DNA from 3 places in the Bacillus sp. SYZHCR11 genome. Region 1 is predicted to be linked to each of the others. Evidence: riboswitches for the same ligand, from Rfam matches in the RefSeq annotation. Region 1 holds a riboswitch; each other region holds the start of a gene.

Region 1 (5,696 bases):
GTAAAACATGTTTCCTGACGAAAAGTCTGTTATTCATCATACTCAAAACGCGTGGTATTTAGAAGGGGGAGGAAGATGAAAAAACTTAAGCTGCGTCTGACATATTTGTGGTATAAATGGCTGATGAAACTCGGACTGAAAAGCGATGAAGTGTATTACATAGGAGGAAGCGAGGCGCTGCCGCCGCCTTTGTCTAAAGAAGAGGAGCAGGTGCTCTTATTAAAGCTGCCGAGCGGGGATCAGGCGGCGCGGGCCATCCTGATTGAGAGAAACTTACGTCTTGTCGTTTACATTGCCCGCAAATTCGAAAACACCGGCATCAATATCGAGGACTTAATCAGCATCGGCACCATCGGTTTGATCAAAGCGGTAAACACGTTTAATCCGGAAAAGAAAATCAAACTCGCCACCTACGCATCGCGATGTATTGAAAACGAAATTTTAATGTACTTGCGCCGAAACAATAAAATCCGTTCAGAGGTGTCCTTTGATGAACCGCTGAACATTGATTGGGACGGAAACGAACTGCTGCTTTCGGATGTGCTCGGCACAGATGATGATATTATTACGAAAGACATTGAAGCCAATGTGGATAAAAAACTTTTGAAAAAAGCGCTTGAGCAATTAAACGAAAGAGAAAAGCAGATTATGGAACTGCGTTTCGGGCTTGTCGGAGAAGAAGAAAAAACCCAAAAAGATGTAGCCGACATGATGGGGATTTCACAATCTTATATCTCCCGGCTCGAAAAGCGGATTATCAAAAGACTGAGAAAAGAGTTTAACAAAATGGTGTAAAATTTTTTCCATCTGACAGCCCTTACTGCTGCAAGGATTGCCGCCGCCGGATGTTTATTTCTGTAAAATGGCGGTGCATATTTTTCCCACCCGAGGAGATACTTAACGTTGTACAGCAGCTCCTAGTGGGAGGGAAAAACGTGTCAAGAAATAAAGTCGAAATTTGCGGGGTGGATACCTCCAAATTACCGGTGCTCAAGAATGAAGAGATGAGAAAGCTGTTTAGGCAATTGCAGGATGAGGGCGATGATTCAGCGAGGGAAAAGCTTGTAAACGGCAATCTGCGCCTTGTCTTAAGCGTCATTCAGAGGTTTAACAACAGAGGAGAGTATGTTGATGACTTATTTCAGGTCGGCTGCATCGGACTAATGAAATCCATTGATAATTTTGACCTAAGCCATAATGTTAAGTTTTCAACATACGCTGTACCGATGATCATCGGAGAAATCCGCAGATATTTGCGGGATAACAATCCGATCCGCGTCTCGAGGTCGCTTCGCGATATCGCATATAAAGCGCTTCAAGTAAGAGAGCGGTTAATCAGTGAGACAAGCAGGGAGCCGACAGCAGAGGAAATCGCCAAAGTTCTTGAAGTGCCCCATGAAGAAATTGTGTTTGCCCTTGACGCCATCCAGGATCCGGTTTCACTGTTTGAGCCGATTTATAATGACGGCGGCGATCCGATCTACGTGATGGACCAGATCAGCGATGAGCGCAACAAGGATACACAATGGATTGAGGAGCTCGCTCTGAAAGAAGGCATGAGAAGACTGAACGAACGGGAAAAAATGATTTTGCGAAAGCGCTTTTTCCAAGGGAAAACCCAAATGGAAGTCGCTGAAGAAATCGGGATATCCCAAGCTCAGGTCTCAAGGCTTGAAAAGGCAGCCATTAAACAAATGAATAAAAATATCCACCAATAACGGAAAAAGCCTTTAAACCTTGTTTAAAGGCTTTTTTCATGCGATGGTTTACGTTTGCAAAAAAGTGATGTATTCTAATGTGTAAAAGTTTTTAGAAAATTTAAATAAAGTAAACGGGGGAAACGGCAATGATTTTACAGCTGGACAGTGTGTCATTAAAAAGAAACGGGAAATGGATTTTGAAAGATATTAACTGGCGCGTCGAGAAAAACGAAAATTGGGTGCTGTACGGATTAAACGGAGCCGGAAAAACGGCTTTGCTGAATATGTTATGCTCTTATTACTTCCCCACTTCAGGAGAGATGCAGGTGCTCGGCCATCAGTTCGGCAAAACAGAGCTCGGTGACAGGCTCAGAAGGAAAATCGGCCTTGTTTCGGCAGGTCTTCAGCACAAATTATATGCCGCGGACTCCGCTTTTGAAATCGCCCTCAGCGGCGCGTACGCCTCAATCGGGCTGTACGAAACTCCGAGTGAGCAGGTAAGGGAAAAAGCGATCGGTCTTCTGAAGGATTTGGGCGCCATCAGTTACGCCGACAGGCGGTACGAAACATTATCACAAGGGGAAAGACAAAGAGCGCTGATTGCGCGGGCGCTTATGGCTGATCCCAAACTGCTGATTTTGGACGAGCCCGTGACGGGTCTTGATTTTATGGCAAGGGAGCAGCTGCTGGACACGATTACGTCGATCGCCGAAAAAGAAAATGCGCCGTCCATCCTTTATGTCACCCATCACGCTGAAGAAATTCTGCCGGTATTTGATCAGGCGCTGCTTTTAAAACAAGGCGAGGTGTTCGCCTCCGGGGAAATCAGGGATATGCTTTCTGACGAGCGGCTTACAGCGTTTTTCGATACGCCTGTCAATGTCTTATGGAACAATGGCCGCCCGTTTTTAACACGTGCAAAAGAGGCATCATCCGTAAAATAACATCAATTCACCCTGGGGGTGCTGCCATGCGGCTGAGAGAGACGTTGTCTCAACCCTTAACGGACCTGATCCGGATCATGCCGGCGGAGGGAAGCGGTGAAAAAAGCGGAGGAAGATCCGTTTTTTACCCGTTTTATTTTAATGAAACGGGTTTTTTGATACAGCCAAAGGGGAGATTTCCAATGCATCAGATTGATATGCTGTTACACCAGGCGGAGAAACGGCGGGGCGATTTAATACAAATAGCTGAAAGGTTGATCGCCTTTCCGACACCGGCTCCGCCTGCAAGAAATACGGCAGAAGCCCAAAAGTGGGTGGCCGGCTTTTTAAAAGAAACGGGCTGCTCGGTCGATATGTGGGATGTGTATCCGGAAGATCCGAATGTAGTCGGTGTTTTAAAAGGGACAGATTCAAGCAGGCATCAAAGCCTGATTTTAAACGGACACATTGATGTGGCAGAAGCCGGGGGCGAAGACTGGAACTCTGACCCGTTTCAGCCGCTCGTAAAAGACGGCATGCTGATCGGAAGGGGCGCCGTTGATATGAAAGGAGGTTTGGCGTGTGTTCTTTTCTCTCTGAAGCTGATCCATGATGCCGGCATTAAGCTTCCGGGCGACCTCATTGTACAGTCTGTAATCGGAGAAGAAGTCGGCGAGGCGGGGACGCTGGAATGCTGCAAACGCGGCTATCACGCGGATTTTGCGGTTGTCGCGGATACGAGCAGCCTGCATATTCAAGGGCAGGGCGGTGTCATCACCGGCTGGATAGAATTGAAAAGCAAACAAACATTTCATGACGGCATGAGGCGCAATATGATTCATGCGGGCGGAGGCACATTCGGAGCGAGCGCCATCGAAAAAATGGCGAAAATCATCACTGCCTTGGGAGAGCTGGAGCGCCACTGGGCGGTAACGAAAAGCTATCCCGGCATTGCGCCCGGCACCAATACGATCAACCCCGCCGTCATTGAAGGCGGAAGACACGCAGCGTTTGTCGCCGATGAATGCCGGTTATGGATCACCGTCCACTTTTATCCGAACGAAACGCACGAACAAGCAGCCGCAGAAATCGAAGACTATATTAATCGTGTCGCTGACAGTGATCTGTGGCTCAAAGAAAACAGGCCGGTGTTCAAATGGGGCGGATCTTCGATGATTGAAGACAGAGGAGAGGTGTTCCCGGCGCTGGAAATCGATCCGGATCATCCGGCAGTTTCTGTCTTGGCTGCATCACACTCTGCCGTCAAAAAACAGGAGCCCGTCATTGATGTTTCCCAAACCGTAACAGACGGAGGATGGCTTTATCAGGCCGGGATTCCGAGCGTCATATACGGCCCCGGCGATTTAAAAAACGCCCACTCCGTAAACGAGGAAGTGTCCGTTGATGAGCTTATGGACTATACGAAAATCATGCTGAGATTTATTCTCGGCTGGTGCAGCCGCAAAAAAGATTGCCCGATGTGACAAGGTTCAGCCCGGCCGTTCATATAATAGGAAAAAGAACGGGCAAAGGGCGTGATACGGATGATCAGCATATCTGAATTTCAAATAAAAGATGTGGTAAACGTGTCGAACGGAAAAAAACTCGGAAGCATCGGGGATATTGATATTAACGTGACAACGGGAAAAATTCAGGCGATTATTTTAGGCGGCAGCGGAAAAGTTCTCGGTTTTTTCGGAAAAGAAGAGGAAATGATCATTCCTTGGCGAAATATAGTTAAAATTGGGGAAGATGTCATCTTAGTGCGTGTAAATGAACCAAAGGGGGGAGCGTAATCCTCCCTTTACTTGTAAAAAGCCGGAAATCTCAATGTTTCCGGCACATTTATTTATCTCATTTTTCAATCAGCCGCTAAACGTATGCTTAAAATTGTGTTAAAATGAGTGGGAAATTACGCTTTTTTAATGTTTGTCGAAAGGTTGGATCTCCATGAATACATATCACCCGTTTAGTCTTACCACCCCCTCGGCACTCATGATAGAAGACTGGAACTGTGTGAATCAGCTTAACACAAAGGTCATCGCCGGATTCACAACGAAAAACGGCGGTGTCAGCAATCCTCCGTATGAGTCATTAAATACCGGATTGCACGTCCGGGACGAAGCTCATGATGTTGTGACAAACCGTGGAGTCATAGCGTCCTTATGCGGTACTGATCTGGATTCCTGGGTGTTCGCCGACCAGACACATGAAAACCGCGTCCGGCGCGTGACAGCCGGGGATAAAGGAAAAGGAGCGAGAGACTATTCTTCCGCATTCCGCGGGACGGACGGGCTCTACACGAAAGATGCGAATCTTTTTTTGGCCCTTTGTTTTGCGGACTGTGTGCCCTTGTATTTTTATGACCCGGTGAAATCCATTATCGGCGCTGCCCATGCCGGATGGAAGGGGACGGTCAAACAAATCGGACGCATCATGACGGAACGCTGGGTAAACGAAGAAGGCTCCCGTTTAACAGATATTCAGGCTGTCATCGGTCCGTCCATCAGCGCGGGAAGTTATACAGTCGACGACCGCGTCATCAATGAAGTGCGGGCGCTGCCCTTTACGGCTGAATCCGCCATATGCGAAACGGAAAAAGGCCAGTATCAACTTGATTTAAAAGAGGTCAACCGTCTTCTTCTGATACATTGCGGCATTCCGGAAGAAAACATTTCAGTCAGCGGATTATGCACCGAACGAGAGCGTGAACTATTCTTTTCACACCGCCGCGACAAAGGGAAAACGGGACGCATGATGTCCTTTATCGGAATGAAGGAGGCATAAGATCTTGCGTGTTGCTGATCAATTACGACATATAAACGAAAGAATAAACGAAGCATGTAACAGATCGGGCCGAAGCCCCGAAGATGTTACCGTCATCGCGGTTACAAAATACGTATCAGCTGAAAGGGCTCAAGAGGCCGTTGATGCCGGTATTACAAGTCTGGGAGAAAACCGGGATGCCGAGCTTATCCATAAGCAGGAAGTCATCAAAGGAAGCCCGAAGTGGCACTTTATCGGCAGTCTTCAGTCCAGAAAGGTGAAGGCCGTCGTTGACCGTGTATCTTAT
Region 2 (5,696 bases), 240 kb from region 1:
GACGGCGTGCAGACGGCTGAGATTTTAAAAGACATGCGAAAAAAAGAACAGGCTCTCAAAAACGACCCGCAGCTCCGCAAAAAAATGCTGGAAGGACAGCTTAATGCTCATTTTAAGTATAAAAACCGCTGATCAAAAAAGTCCGCCTCCTGTGAGACGGACTTTTTTTATAAAGCATGAAGAAATGCAGTTGCAATGCCGAAATAAATTAATAAGGACAAAATATCGTTCAGCGTCGTAATCAGCGGTCCTGACGCAATCGCCGGGTCAATGTTCAGTTTATGAAGAATAATAGGGACGATCGTTCCGGCCATCGTACCGATAATCAACGTTGCAAGCAGCGATGAACCGACGACAAAACCGAGCGTTAAGTCTTTCTGCCAGACGGTTGCGACGATCGTAATCGCGATCGCACAGACGATGCCGATGTAGATACCGGTTCTTAATTCACGGAAAATCAGTTTAAAGATGGTTTTTTTATTCATTTCTTCTTTAGCCAGTCCTCTGATGACGACGGCGAGTGACTGTGTGCCTGTATTACCCGTCGTTCCCGCGATCATCGGCATGAAAAACGCGAGGGCGACTACTTTTTGCAATGTATCTTCAAAATAATTCAGAATGCTTCCGGAAATCAATCCGATAAACAAAAGCAGAATGAGCCACGGCAAACGGCGGTACGCCGCCACGTATGCTTTCGTATCAAATGTAATCGCCTTACCGGAGGCTGCGAATTTTTCGTAATCTTCATCGGCTTCTTTAATCACGACGTCAATAATATCATCGACAGTGACAATACCGACAAGCACATTATTTTCTTCCACGATGGGAATGGCTAAAAAGTCATACCGCTGGATCAGCCGGGCGACTTCTTCCTGGTCTTGGAGCACCCCGGCCGAGATGACACGCGTAAACATGAGATCCTGCACTTTATCGTCAGGCTCGCCGAGAATTAAATCTCTGTAAGAGAGCACTCCGACAAGCTGCTTGCTGTCATTAATCACGTACAAATAATTTATTGATTCTGCGATTTCTGCAAAGCTTTTCAGCTTCACGACCGCATCTTTTACTGTATAATGCTGCGGAATCCAGACGAAGCGGTTCGTCATCATCCGGCCCGCCGATTCTAGCGGATAGTTCATCAAAAGCTGTACGGCCTTTGATTCCTCGGCCTCCATGCTGGATAAAAGCTGTTCTTTCAGTTCTTCATCCATCTCTTCCAGCAATGCGGCGAGATCGTCGTTATCCATTTTATTCATTGCGAGAGTGGCTTTCGTTTTACCGACTTTATGCAAAACGGCAAGCTGAAATTCCCGCTCCAGCTCTCCGATCATGTCGGTGATGTCATCAACCGTCATATATGACAGATAGCGGGCCCTGTGCTTTTCCGGCATTTCTTTAAATAAAAATGCCATGTCATAGGGCTGAAGCTCATCTATCATGTTTCGGAATTCTTTTATTTTTCCGTCCCGCAATAAAATGATAATGCGTAATATGAGTTCGTCATAGGTCATGTTTTGGACCATCGGGACTCGTACCTCCTTTACGGAGACGCGCCGTCCGTCAAGGGAAGTGCGGCGGTTTGTCTCCTCATCATGTCGTCACTGGTTATCTGGCTGTATATGGGTACTTCTTCTGACATACTCGAATGGGGAGAATCCATACTCCGCACCTCCTTATCATGCTCAGTCGTGTACGTTTTGAGGCATAAAAAAAACCTTCCGATATGAAGGCGAAAACAAGCACGGCAAATAAACGTGCGGGGCCTCCAATCGTAGAGCTTTAGCACTGTATGGCATAGGACAGCCATCCAGCTGCGTTAAGAATCACCTTATGTCGATGATTCCTGTTGACCCATTGGCGTCTTTGGACATTTTTGGGCAGCAGCGTATCTCCATACAGGAGCCTCACCTAACGAAGTTCTTATTTGAATTGACACACTGAGATTACAGAAAAAAAAGGAATGTGTCAACCTTAAATTTGTGATTTCAGCACATGCCTATAAAATAAACGGAATAAAGGCATAAAGCCTTTATTCCGGCAAATCGCTTTCATCCTCTTCTGAAAGGAAATGATAGGATTCATGCAGCATGAGCGCGTATTCCCCTTCTTTTGTCGGGTGCGGTACATACTCAGCCTCGTTGATATACTGCTCTTCCCTTTTCTTCATATGACAGACCTCCTTCTCAATTTTAGATTGTCCAAAAGAAGCTCCGTTATCATAGGAAAGAAAAAATCACTTACGGAGAGGGACATGCAGCTATATTTTTCGGATCGTAAAAAAGTTCCTAAGCAGCCACGGGCCCGGTTTGAAACCGAGCGTTAATTGCCACGCGCCGATCGCCTGCAGTCCGAACTCCCGAACGAGAACCATTTTTTCACTCATGCTCCGCACATCCTCAAACCACACTTCATGCGTTCTTCCATTTTCATCAGTATACCGGAAGTACGGGGAACGCTCCTGCTGGGAATAACGGATCATTGATTGATGCTTCATCGCCGTTTCCATGGCGCGCTGATTGGAGATGGCAGATCCGATCGTTCCGGGACGGTACGGAATCACCCAATCATACCCGTACAGCGGAACACCGAGAATCACTTTTCTTCTCGGCACCCTGCTGATGGCAAAATTGATCGTTTGCCTGACCTCTGTTAAAGGCGCCACGGGTCCCGGCTCACTGCCGGCGTGGTGCCAGTCGTACGCCATAATGAACATATAATCGACGACGGCTCCGATTCCGCCGTAATCATATCCCCTCAGCCACGGCACTGCATCACTTGTTTTCGCCGGAACCGATATCGTTAACGCGAGCTGATGCTCTGAAAGCCGGGTTTTTAACTGCCGGAGAAATCCTGTGAAGAGATCCCTGTCAGCTTCTCTGACCCGTTCAAAATCGATATTTACACCGCCGTATCCCTTTCTTACCGTTAAGGAGACGATATTGTTGACGAGATTCGTTCTTGCCGCCGGATTCTGCAGCACTTGATGGGCTAATTCCGGACTGAATCCCCCTTCTGTCAGATTCGTAATGACGGCAAGCGGGCGCACTCTGTTCTGCCATGTGGTTTCTATTGCGGTTCTGTCGTTTAAATCGTTTATGATATCTCCATTCGGGCCGAAATGATATTCAAACAAAGAAATCGCCGAAGAATACGGCGCAAAATCATTAATCAGCTCTCTATCCGCTTCAGGCGTCCGAATGACATAAAATTGCAGGGTTCCCGCAAGATAGTTAGAGATATCAGGGATCTTCACTTTCATACCCGTCCGCAGCCGGTTCGGCGGAATATCCGGGTTTGCCTGCATCAGCTGCATCTGCGGCACATAAGCCTTACCTGCGATAACGGCATACGTATCATTCGGCTGAACCGTATATTCATTAAGAGGGATTAAAAGCGCCTGCCCCGGAACGATATTCGTTTCCTCAAGCCCGTTGACGCTTCTGATGCTGTCAACAGGGTATCCGTACTTTCTGCTGATGGAAAATAACGAGTCGCCAGACTGCACTGTATGAACAAACATAGATGTCCTCCGTTTCCTTTTGATCAAAAGGGCTCTTCTTATCTTTATGAATGATCTTCCGGTCCGATTCCAAACTCTGTTCGGAGAAAGGCTGTTTACAAATCAGACATGATCAACTATGATGATGTCATCATAAAAAACTGTATAGGAAACGCACTAGGGGTGCTGTTATCGGCTGAGATAAAACATGCGGCAGGCGTGTTTTGATCCCTTATAACCCGATCTGGATAATACCAGCGTGGGGAAGTGCAGATTGACCGGAGCGCAGGTTTTTTCCCCATGCGTTTTCGTTCTGCTGCTGCATATTCCCTCGGATATGCAGTTTTTTATTTTTCATTAAAAAACGGGGGAGGACACCGCAATATGAAACTTACGATCAATCGTCTTTCGTAAAATCAACTCTTTCATACATACGACTATCGATAAGAAAGCAGGAGATCACAATGAAAAATTGGAAAATGAGAGAAATTGTCGTCATGTCCGTCATCAGTGTTGTATTTGCTGTCATTTATTTAGTATCAACTCATGCAAGTAATATAGCGGCAGGATTTTTCGGCCGGATGAGCTACGAACCGATTTACGGTATCTGGTTTATCGTCTCGGTGATTGCCGCGTACATTATTCAAAAACCGGGAGCGGCTCTCGTTTCTGAAATCATCGCCGCGTTTGTGGAGTGCTTACTCGGAAATCCGTCAGGACCGATGGTGATTCTGATCGGGATCGCACAGGGAATCGGTGCGGAAGCGGTCTTTTTAGCGACACGCTGGCGGGTGTATACCCTGCCCGTGCTTCTTTTATCCGGTATGGGGTCTTCTGTGACAAGCTTCATTTATGACTTGTTCGTTTCCGGATACTCTGTTTTGAATCCGGGTTTATTAGCCGTCATGCTTCTCATCCGTCTGGTCTCAGGTGCGCTTCTTGCCGGCCTTCTCGGCAAAGCAATCAGTGATGCGCTGGCTTACACAGGAGTGCTGAACGGCATGGCGCTCGGAAAACAATTCAAGAAGAAAAAGAAACAGGTGAACCAAGATGCAGGCATCTGAACCCCTTCTATCCGCCGGCCGTCTTACCTTTTCTTATGATCAGGATGAAAAGCCGATTTTTCAAAACGTGTCCTTTCAGCTCCGCAAAGGAGAGCGGGCTTTATTGCTCGGGCCGAGCGGATGCGGCAAAAGCTCGCTCGCTCTCTGTTTAAACGGTCTGTACCCGGAAGCATGCGATGGGGTTCAATCGGGAACCGTTTCTTTATACGGAACACCTCTTTCACACCTGACAGAACCCGCCGCCAGATCCATCGGCGTCGTGTTTCAAGATCCGGACCAGCAGTTTTGCATGCTGACGGTTGAAGATGAAATCGCCTTCGGCCTGGAAAATTTGCAATATACAAAAGAAGATATGGACGCAATCATCGATGACGTTTTAGAAAAATTAGAGATCACTCATCTGAAAACGCGAACGATCGCTTCGCTGTCAGGCGGTTCAAAACAAAAAGTGGCGCTTGCCTGTATCATTGCGATGGAACCGGAACTCATTATTTTGGACGAACCGACGGCACAGCTTGATCCATATTCGGCACGTGAATTAGTGCGGCTGATCAAAGATCTTCAAGCAAAAAAAGGCTTCGGCCTTCTCGTTATCGAACATCAGCTTGATCACTGGGCGCCGTGGATGGACAGGACGATTGTCCTTGACGAAACAGGTCAGAAGGTGATGGACGGAGAGACGGATGTTATCTTTGAAACAAAGATTGAAGAGCTGATGCAGCTCGGCATTCCGATTCCGCGTGTGATCTCATTGCAGGAGCACGTCAGCATTCCTTTTACATTGTGTAAAGAAAATCTGTTTCACGAACCTGTGCCATCTCTGCCCGAACCCCGGCCCGCCGCGCTTTCGGCAGAAGACGCGCTGAGCGTTCACGAGCTGTCATTCTCAAGAGGAGCAGACGTCATTTTTCAGGATGTGAGCTTTTCCGTAAAAAAAGGATCAATCACCGCGATTGCCGGCCCTAACGGAACAGGAAAATCCACGCTCCTTTCTGCCGCGGCCAAGCTCATCCGTCCGCTGGGCGGAGACATCAAAATAGACGGCAGACCGATTGATTCCTATTCTGAAAAAGAGCTGCGGCGACAGATCGGATATGTTTTCCAGAATCCTGAACACCAGTTTGTCACAGATT
Region 3 (5,696 bases), 650 kb from region 1:
TGTCACTAAAACGTCTGGTGATGATGGCGAAGAGGTCACACCCGTTCCCATGCCGAACACGGAAGTTAAGCTCTTCAGCGCCGATGGTAGTCGGGGGTTTCCCCCTGTGAGAGTAGGACATCGCCAGGCAGACTTCATTCCGCAGTAGCTCAGTGGTAGAGCTATCGGCTGTTAACCGATCGGTCGTAGGTTCGAATCCTACCTGCGGAGCCAATTATGGAGAGCTGTCCGAGTGGCCGAAGGAGCACGATTGGAAATCGTGTAGGCGGTAACCCCGTCTCAAGGGTTCGAATCCCTTGCTCTCCGCCACTAATTATCAATACATAACAAACGAAAAAATACCAGGGCCCGTTGGTCAAGCGGTTAAGACACCGCCCTTTCACGGCGGTAACACGGGTTCGAATCCCGTACGGGTCACTTATATGATGGAGGATTAGCTCAGCTGGGAGAGCATCTGCCTTACAAGCAGAGGGTCGGCGGTTCGAGCCCGTCATCCTCCACCATTATCATCGCGGGGTGGAGCAGTTCGGTAGCTCGTCGGGCTCATAACCCGAAGGTCGCAGGTTCAAATCCTGCCCCCGCAACCAAAAAAATGGTCCGGTAGTTCAGTTGGTTAGAATGCCTGCCTGTCACGCAGGAGGTCGCGGGTTCGAGTCCCGTCCGGACCGCCATTTATAAAAAGGCTCGGTAGCTCAGTTGGTAGAGCAACGGACTGAAAATCCGTGTGTCGGCGGTTCGATTCCGTCCCGAGCCACCATTTGCCGGTCTAGCTCAATTGGTAGAGCAACTGACTTGTAATCAGTAGGTTGGGGGTTCAAGTCCTCTGGCCGGCACTCTAAATGATGGAGGGGTAGCGAAGTGGCTAAACGCGGCGGACTGTAAATCCGCTCCCTCAGGGTTCGGCAGTTCGAATCTGCCCCCCTCCACCATTTTATAAATAGGGGCATAGTTTAACGGTAGAACAGAGGTCTCCAAAACCTCCGGTGTGGGTTCGATTCCTACTGCCCCTGCCACTATATTATTTATTCATCTTCAGATTATGGCGGTTGTGGCGAAGTGGTTAACGCACCAGATTGTGGCTCTGGCACTCGTGGGTTCGATTCCCATCAATCGCCCCATATTATCATTGGGCTATAGCCAAGCGGTAAGGCAACGGACTTTGACTCCGTCATGCGTTGGTTCGAATCCAGCTAGCCCAGTTGCATTTTTTTGAAAACAACAGCATAAGATGTATTAAGTTCTTTTACATGTTGCGGAAGTAGTTCAGTGGTAGAACATCACCTTGCCAAGGTGGGGGTCGCGGGTTCGAATCCCGTCTTCCGCTCCAAATTACGGCGGCATAGCCAAGTGGTAAGGCAGAGGTCTGCAAAACCTTTATCCCCGGTTCGAATCCGGGTGTCGCCTTTCTATTGCCGGGGTGGTGGAATTGGCAGACACACAGGACTTAAAATCCTGCGGTAGGTGACTACCGTGCCGGTTCAAGTCCGGCCCTCGGCACCAATTTAACTTTGAGCGAATTATGTTAAATTGGTCATCAATTTTCTTATTATAAAACATATATGAGAGTGATTTGCATATTGCAGGTCGCTTTTTTTATATAATAAAAGAGTGAAGACTATCAATATAAGTTTCTTGCTTGTATCGTATATACTGCATTACCATTTGAAAAAACTTCACTAAAACCATTGACACTTTATAAAATGCATGTTATATTTATATACGTCGGTTGAACACGACGGATTACATGCCGGTGTGGCGGAATTGGCAGACGCGCACGACTCAAAATCGTGTTCCTTCTGGAGTGCCGGTTCGACCCCGGCCACCGGTATACAAAGGCTTCTACATATTGTAGAAGCCTTTTTTGTTGTATAAAAATATCTCCAAGGCTTGTGAAAACATGATACCTGCAGCAGGAGGAGCTGAAAAGGAAACACCGATTCGGCCGTGGAGTTAAATCATTCCGATCGGGATTAACACTGTTTCTCAGCTGGTGGGTCGGCCATTCAAAAGCGCGCATTATTGGCAGCGGTTATTGCAGTATTTGCTCTTTTTATGTTTCAGCGTTTTCATGCAGGCGAGCTTGTTACCCATTTTATTAAGGGCGGAAACGAATTGGTCAACGTTATTATTATGTTATCGCTGATTTGGGCCGTAACAGCAGTAGCTGAAAATCTGGGATTCTCGAAATATGTTACTTCTCATTTAACATCATGGAGCCCTCATATGTTTATTGCGCCGTCTCTTTTTATACTGGGGGTTGTTATCTCCTATTTTATCGGGTCATCCTGGGGGACTTGGGGCGCTCGGCGTAACGCTGGCGGTTCAGTTACATACCAGCTTATTATTAGCGAGCGGAACATTTGGTTTGCTTCTCCCCTCAGTGATAATACGGTGTTGGGGATCGATGTTGTGAAGTGTACCCGTTCGAAGCTTGTTCCGGCGATTAACGCCGCGGGGATCTCCGTTGTGTTATACGGTGCGTATTTTTCAGATAACAAATACTTTTTGAAGGCGTTATCCGAAATTGGGATAACGCCTTTTTAATGAGCTGTTATACTTGAGAAAAAAAGAAGTGATGACATTGAAGCAGATTATTGCAATGGGCGGCGGGGGGTTTTCCATGGAGCCGGATCATCTTGTGCTGGATCAGTATATTTTAGAGCAGTCGGCGCGGTCAAAGCCGAAAGTTTGTTTTTTGCCGACGGCAAGCGGAGATTCGGAGAAATATACCGGCAGGTTTTATCAGGCCTTTCAAAAGCTGCGGTGTGAGCCGGATCACTTGTCGCTGTTTAAACCGCCGGGTTCTGATCTCAGATCCTTTCTCATGAAGAAAGATATTATATATGTCGGCGGCGGAAATACGCGCAATATGCTTGTCTTATGGAAAGAGTGGGGGCTTGACCTTATTCTTCGTGAGGCTTGGGAAAACGGCATCATCTTAGCGGGTCTCAGCGCTGGAGCGATTTGCTGGTATGAAGAAGGGGGGACGGATTCAGCGGGGGATTTGCGAGAGTTAACAGCTTTAGGATTTTTGCCGGGCAGCTTTTGTCCGCACTATGACGGAGAATCGGAGCGCCGGCCGGTGTATCACCGTCTGATTTCTGAAAAGAAACTCAGGGAGGGCTATGCCGCTGATGACGGCGCTGCGCTTCATTATAAAGACGGTCAGCTGTTCCGGGCTGTCTCATCCCGGGAAACCGCAAAGGGTTATCGGGTTTTTAATACCGAAGAAGGCGTTCGGGAAACAGAGCTTATGACCATTCCGTTATCTGAATTTTGATAATATGCTTTTTTTTGTACACAACTTATGTTACGATGAGAGCGAAATCAATAGTTACTGGGGGTGCCCGTCTGAGCGGGCTGAGAGAGAAGCGGCGGCTTCTTAACCCTTTGGACCTGATCTGGTTCGTACCAGCGTGGGGAAGTAAAGGTTTTATTATTGTTGAGGAAAACAATAATAGTTTCTTTCTGACTGCAAAATCGGGTTCTTCTTTGAACCCGGTTTTTTTGTGCTGGTGCTGAGCTTGGTTCTGTTATTCAAATGATAAAGGAGAGATTTGTATGCAAAATCAATCAGTACAGCAAGCGAACATTTCCATTATGTCGAGTTTTTCCGGCAGTAAAAAGGTTTATGCAGAAGGTTCTTCGCCCGACATACGAGTGCCGATGCGGGAAATCAGCCTGAGTGCGACTACGGGGGCATTCGGGGAAGAGGAGAATGCGCCGGTCCGTGTTTATGATACGAGCGGACCGTATACAGACCCGGATGTACAGATTGATATTCATGAAGGTCTGGGGGCGCTCCGCACAAAGTGGATTACCGGGCGCGGAGATGTAGAAGAATATAACGGCCGGACCGTGAGACCTGAAGACAACGGCTATAAAAAAGAAGATCATGCTGCCGAATACCCCGGCCTGCAGCGGAAACCGCTTCGGGCCAAGCCGGGGAAAAATGTAACACAATTGCATTATGCGAGAAAAGGCATCATTACGCCGGAAATGGAGTTTATCGCAATTCGCGAGCATGTGTCTCCCGAATTTGTCAGAGACGAGGTAGCCAGCGGCCGGGCGATTATTCCTTCTAACGTCAACCACCCGGAAAGCGAGCCGATGATTATCGGCCGGAATTTTCATGTGAAAATTAATGCCAATATCGGCAACTCGGCTGTTACATCTTCTATCGAAGAAGAAGTCGAAAAAATGACGTGGGCGATTCGCTGGGGCGCCGATACGATGATGGATTTATCCACGGGAAAAGACATTCATACGACGCGTGAATGGATTATCCGCAACTGCCCCGTGCCTGTGGGGACGGTGCCGATTTATCAGGCGCTTGAAAAAGTTAATGGCATTGCCGAGGATTTAACGTGGGACATTTATCGTGACACATTGATTGAGCAGGCGGAGCAGGGCGTGGATTATTTCACCATTCATGCCGGCGTACTGCTTCGTTACGTCCCGTTAACGGCTAAACGCACGACGGGAATCGTATCCCGCGGCGGGGCGATTATGGCGCAATGGTGCCTGGCTCATCATCAGGAAAGCTTTCTGTACACGCATTTTGAAGAAATTTGTGAAATCATGAAGACCTATGATATCGCTTTTTCACTTGGTGACGGGCTTCGTCCGGGTTCGATTGCGGATGCCAATGATGAAGCGCAGTTTGCGGAATTGGAGACTCTCGGAGAATTGACGGAGATTGCGTGGAAGCACGATGTGCAAGTGATGATCGAAGGACCGGGTCATGTGCCGATGCATAAAATTAAAGAAAACATGGACAAGCAGCTGGAAATTTGTAAAGAGGCGCCTTTTTACACGCTCGGCCCATTAACAACGGATATCGCTCCTGGCTATGACCACATTACTTCAGCAATCGGCGCGGCGATGATCGGCTGGTACGGGACGGCGATGCTTTGCTATGTCACGCCGAAGGAGCATTTGGGGCTGCCGAATCGTGATGATGTAAGAGAAGGCGTCATTACGTACAAAATCGCGGCACATGCCGCAGACCTTGCTAAAGGGCATCCGGGTGCACAGATCCGTGACGATGCTCTGTCTAAGGCGCGGTTTGAATTCCGGTGGCGTGATCAATTTCATTTGTCGCTTGATCCTGAAAGAGCAATGGAATATCATGATGAAACGCTGCCGGCTGAAGGCGCAAAAACGGCTCACTTCTGTTCGATGTGCGGCCCGAAGTTCTGCAGCATGAGAATTTCTCAGGATATTCGTGATTATGCGAAGGAAAACGGACTTACTGAAGACGAGGCCGTCAATGAAGGGCTGAAAGAAAAAGCAAAAGAGTTTGCAGAGAAGGGAAGCCGCTTATATCAATAAAAGAAAAGATGAAGATGGAGTGTATCCATCTTCATCTTTTTTAGAAAAACGGTGAACGGCGAAGCGGCGGAATGCTCTGCTCGAAGCGGAATATATTTTCCGGATCATATTTCGTTTTGACTTGACGGAGGCGGTGAACATTTTCTCCGTAATACGTTTGCAGCCAGTTTCTGATTTCTCTATCAGGCCAATTCACATAATCTCCCATCGTTTCTCTTGATAGGGACGTTCTCAGTCCTTCGATCCAGCGGACATTTTGTCTTTCTTCTTCAGCAGATGTCCAAGTTGTAATATATTCTTGGGCAATGATTGCGTTGCGATAGTAGAATGCCGTTTGGTCCGGAGCGATCCGTCCGGCCGCC

Evidence for each region. A riboswitch is a leader RNA that binds a small molecule or an ion and turns the genes downstream of it on or off. The one in region 1 is predicted to bind thiamine pyrophosphate.
Region 2: it holds a riboswitch for thiamine pyrophosphate, as region 1 does, so the genes downstream of both, AC2CGA_RS04360 (ECF transporter S component) here and AC2CGA_RS03335 (acetylornithine deacetylase) in region 1, are expected to answer to the same signal.
Region 3: it holds a riboswitch for thiamine pyrophosphate, as region 1 does, so the genes downstream of both, thiC (phosphomethylpyrimidine synthase ThiC) here and AC2CGA_RS03335 (acetylornithine deacetylase) in region 1, are expected to answer to the same signal.

Annotation. Positions count from the first base shown of each region.
Region 1 is NZ_JBXUND010000001.1:759,828-765,523, reverse strand. It holds gene spoIIGA (sigma-E processing peptidase SpoIIGA) at 1-18, shown strand, start outside; gene sigE (RNA polymerase sporulation sigma factor SigE) at 76-795, shown strand; gene sigG (RNA polymerase sporulation sigma factor SigG) at 936-1,718, shown strand; gene AC2CGA_RS03340 (ABC transporter ATP-binding protein) at 1,847-2,644, shown strand; TPP riboswitch at 2,649-2,753, shown strand; gene AC2CGA_RS03335 (acetylornithine deacetylase) at 2,827-4,107, shown strand; gene AC2CGA_RS03330 (YlmC/YmxH family sporulation protein) at 4,168-4,419, shown strand; gene pgeF (peptidoglycan editing factor PgeF) at 4,574-5,410, shown strand; gene AC2CGA_RS03320 (YggS family pyridoxal phosphate-dependent enzyme) at 5,415-5,696, shown strand, end outside.
Region 2 is NZ_JBXUND010000001.1:1,003,364-1,009,059, forward strand. It holds gene AC2CGA_RS04340 (MerR family transcriptional regulator) at 1-132, shown strand, start outside; gene mgtE (magnesium transporter) at 168-1,523, opposite strand; M-box (ykoK) riboswitch at 1,758-1,923, opposite strand; gene AC2CGA_RS04350 (transcriptional regulator SplA domain-containing protein) at 2,030-2,167, opposite strand; gene AC2CGA_RS04355 (glycoside hydrolase family 18 protein) at 2,258-3,520, opposite strand; TPP riboswitch at 3,669-3,782, shown strand; gene AC2CGA_RS04360 (ECF transporter S component) at 3,964-4,563, shown strand; gene AC2CGA_RS04365 (ABC transporter ATP-binding protein) at 4,550-5,696, shown strand, end outside.
Region 3 is NZ_JBXUND010000001.1:1,410,913-1,416,608, reverse strand. It holds rRNA gene rrf (5S ribosomal RNA) at 14-129, shown strand; tRNA gene AC2CGA_RS06630 (tRNA-Asn) at 139-213, shown strand; tRNA gene AC2CGA_RS06625 (tRNA-Ser) at 219-309, shown strand; tRNA gene AC2CGA_RS06620 (tRNA-Glu) at 346-417, shown strand; tRNA gene AC2CGA_RS06615 (tRNA-Val) at 428-503, shown strand; tRNA gene AC2CGA_RS06610 (tRNA-Met) at 511-587, shown strand; tRNA gene AC2CGA_RS06605 (tRNA-Asp) at 595-671, shown strand; tRNA gene AC2CGA_RS06600 (tRNA-Phe) at 682-757, shown strand; tRNA gene AC2CGA_RS06595 (tRNA-Thr) at 761-833, shown strand; tRNA gene AC2CGA_RS06590 (tRNA-Tyr) at 845-929, shown strand; tRNA gene AC2CGA_RS06585 (tRNA-Trp) at 940-1,013, shown strand; tRNA gene AC2CGA_RS06580 (tRNA-His) at 1,043-1,118, shown strand; tRNA gene AC2CGA_RS06575 (tRNA-Gln) at 1,128-1,199, shown strand; tRNA gene AC2CGA_RS06570 (tRNA-Gly) at 1,253-1,327, shown strand; tRNA gene AC2CGA_RS06565 (tRNA-Cys) at 1,334-1,404, shown strand; tRNA gene AC2CGA_RS06560 (tRNA-Leu) at 1,412-1,500, shown strand; tRNA gene AC2CGA_RS06555 (tRNA-Leu) at 1,747-1,828, shown strand; gene AC2CGA_RS06550 (Na+/H+ antiporter NhaC family protein) at 2,020-2,544, shown strand; gene AC2CGA_RS06545 (Type 1 glutamine amidotransferase-like domain-containing protein) at 2,582-3,280, shown strand; TPP riboswitch at 3,330-3,440, shown strand; gene thiC (phosphomethylpyrimidine synthase ThiC) at 3,562-5,334, shown strand; gene AC2CGA_RS06535 (FAD-binding oxidoreductase) at 5,375-5,696, opposite strand, start outside.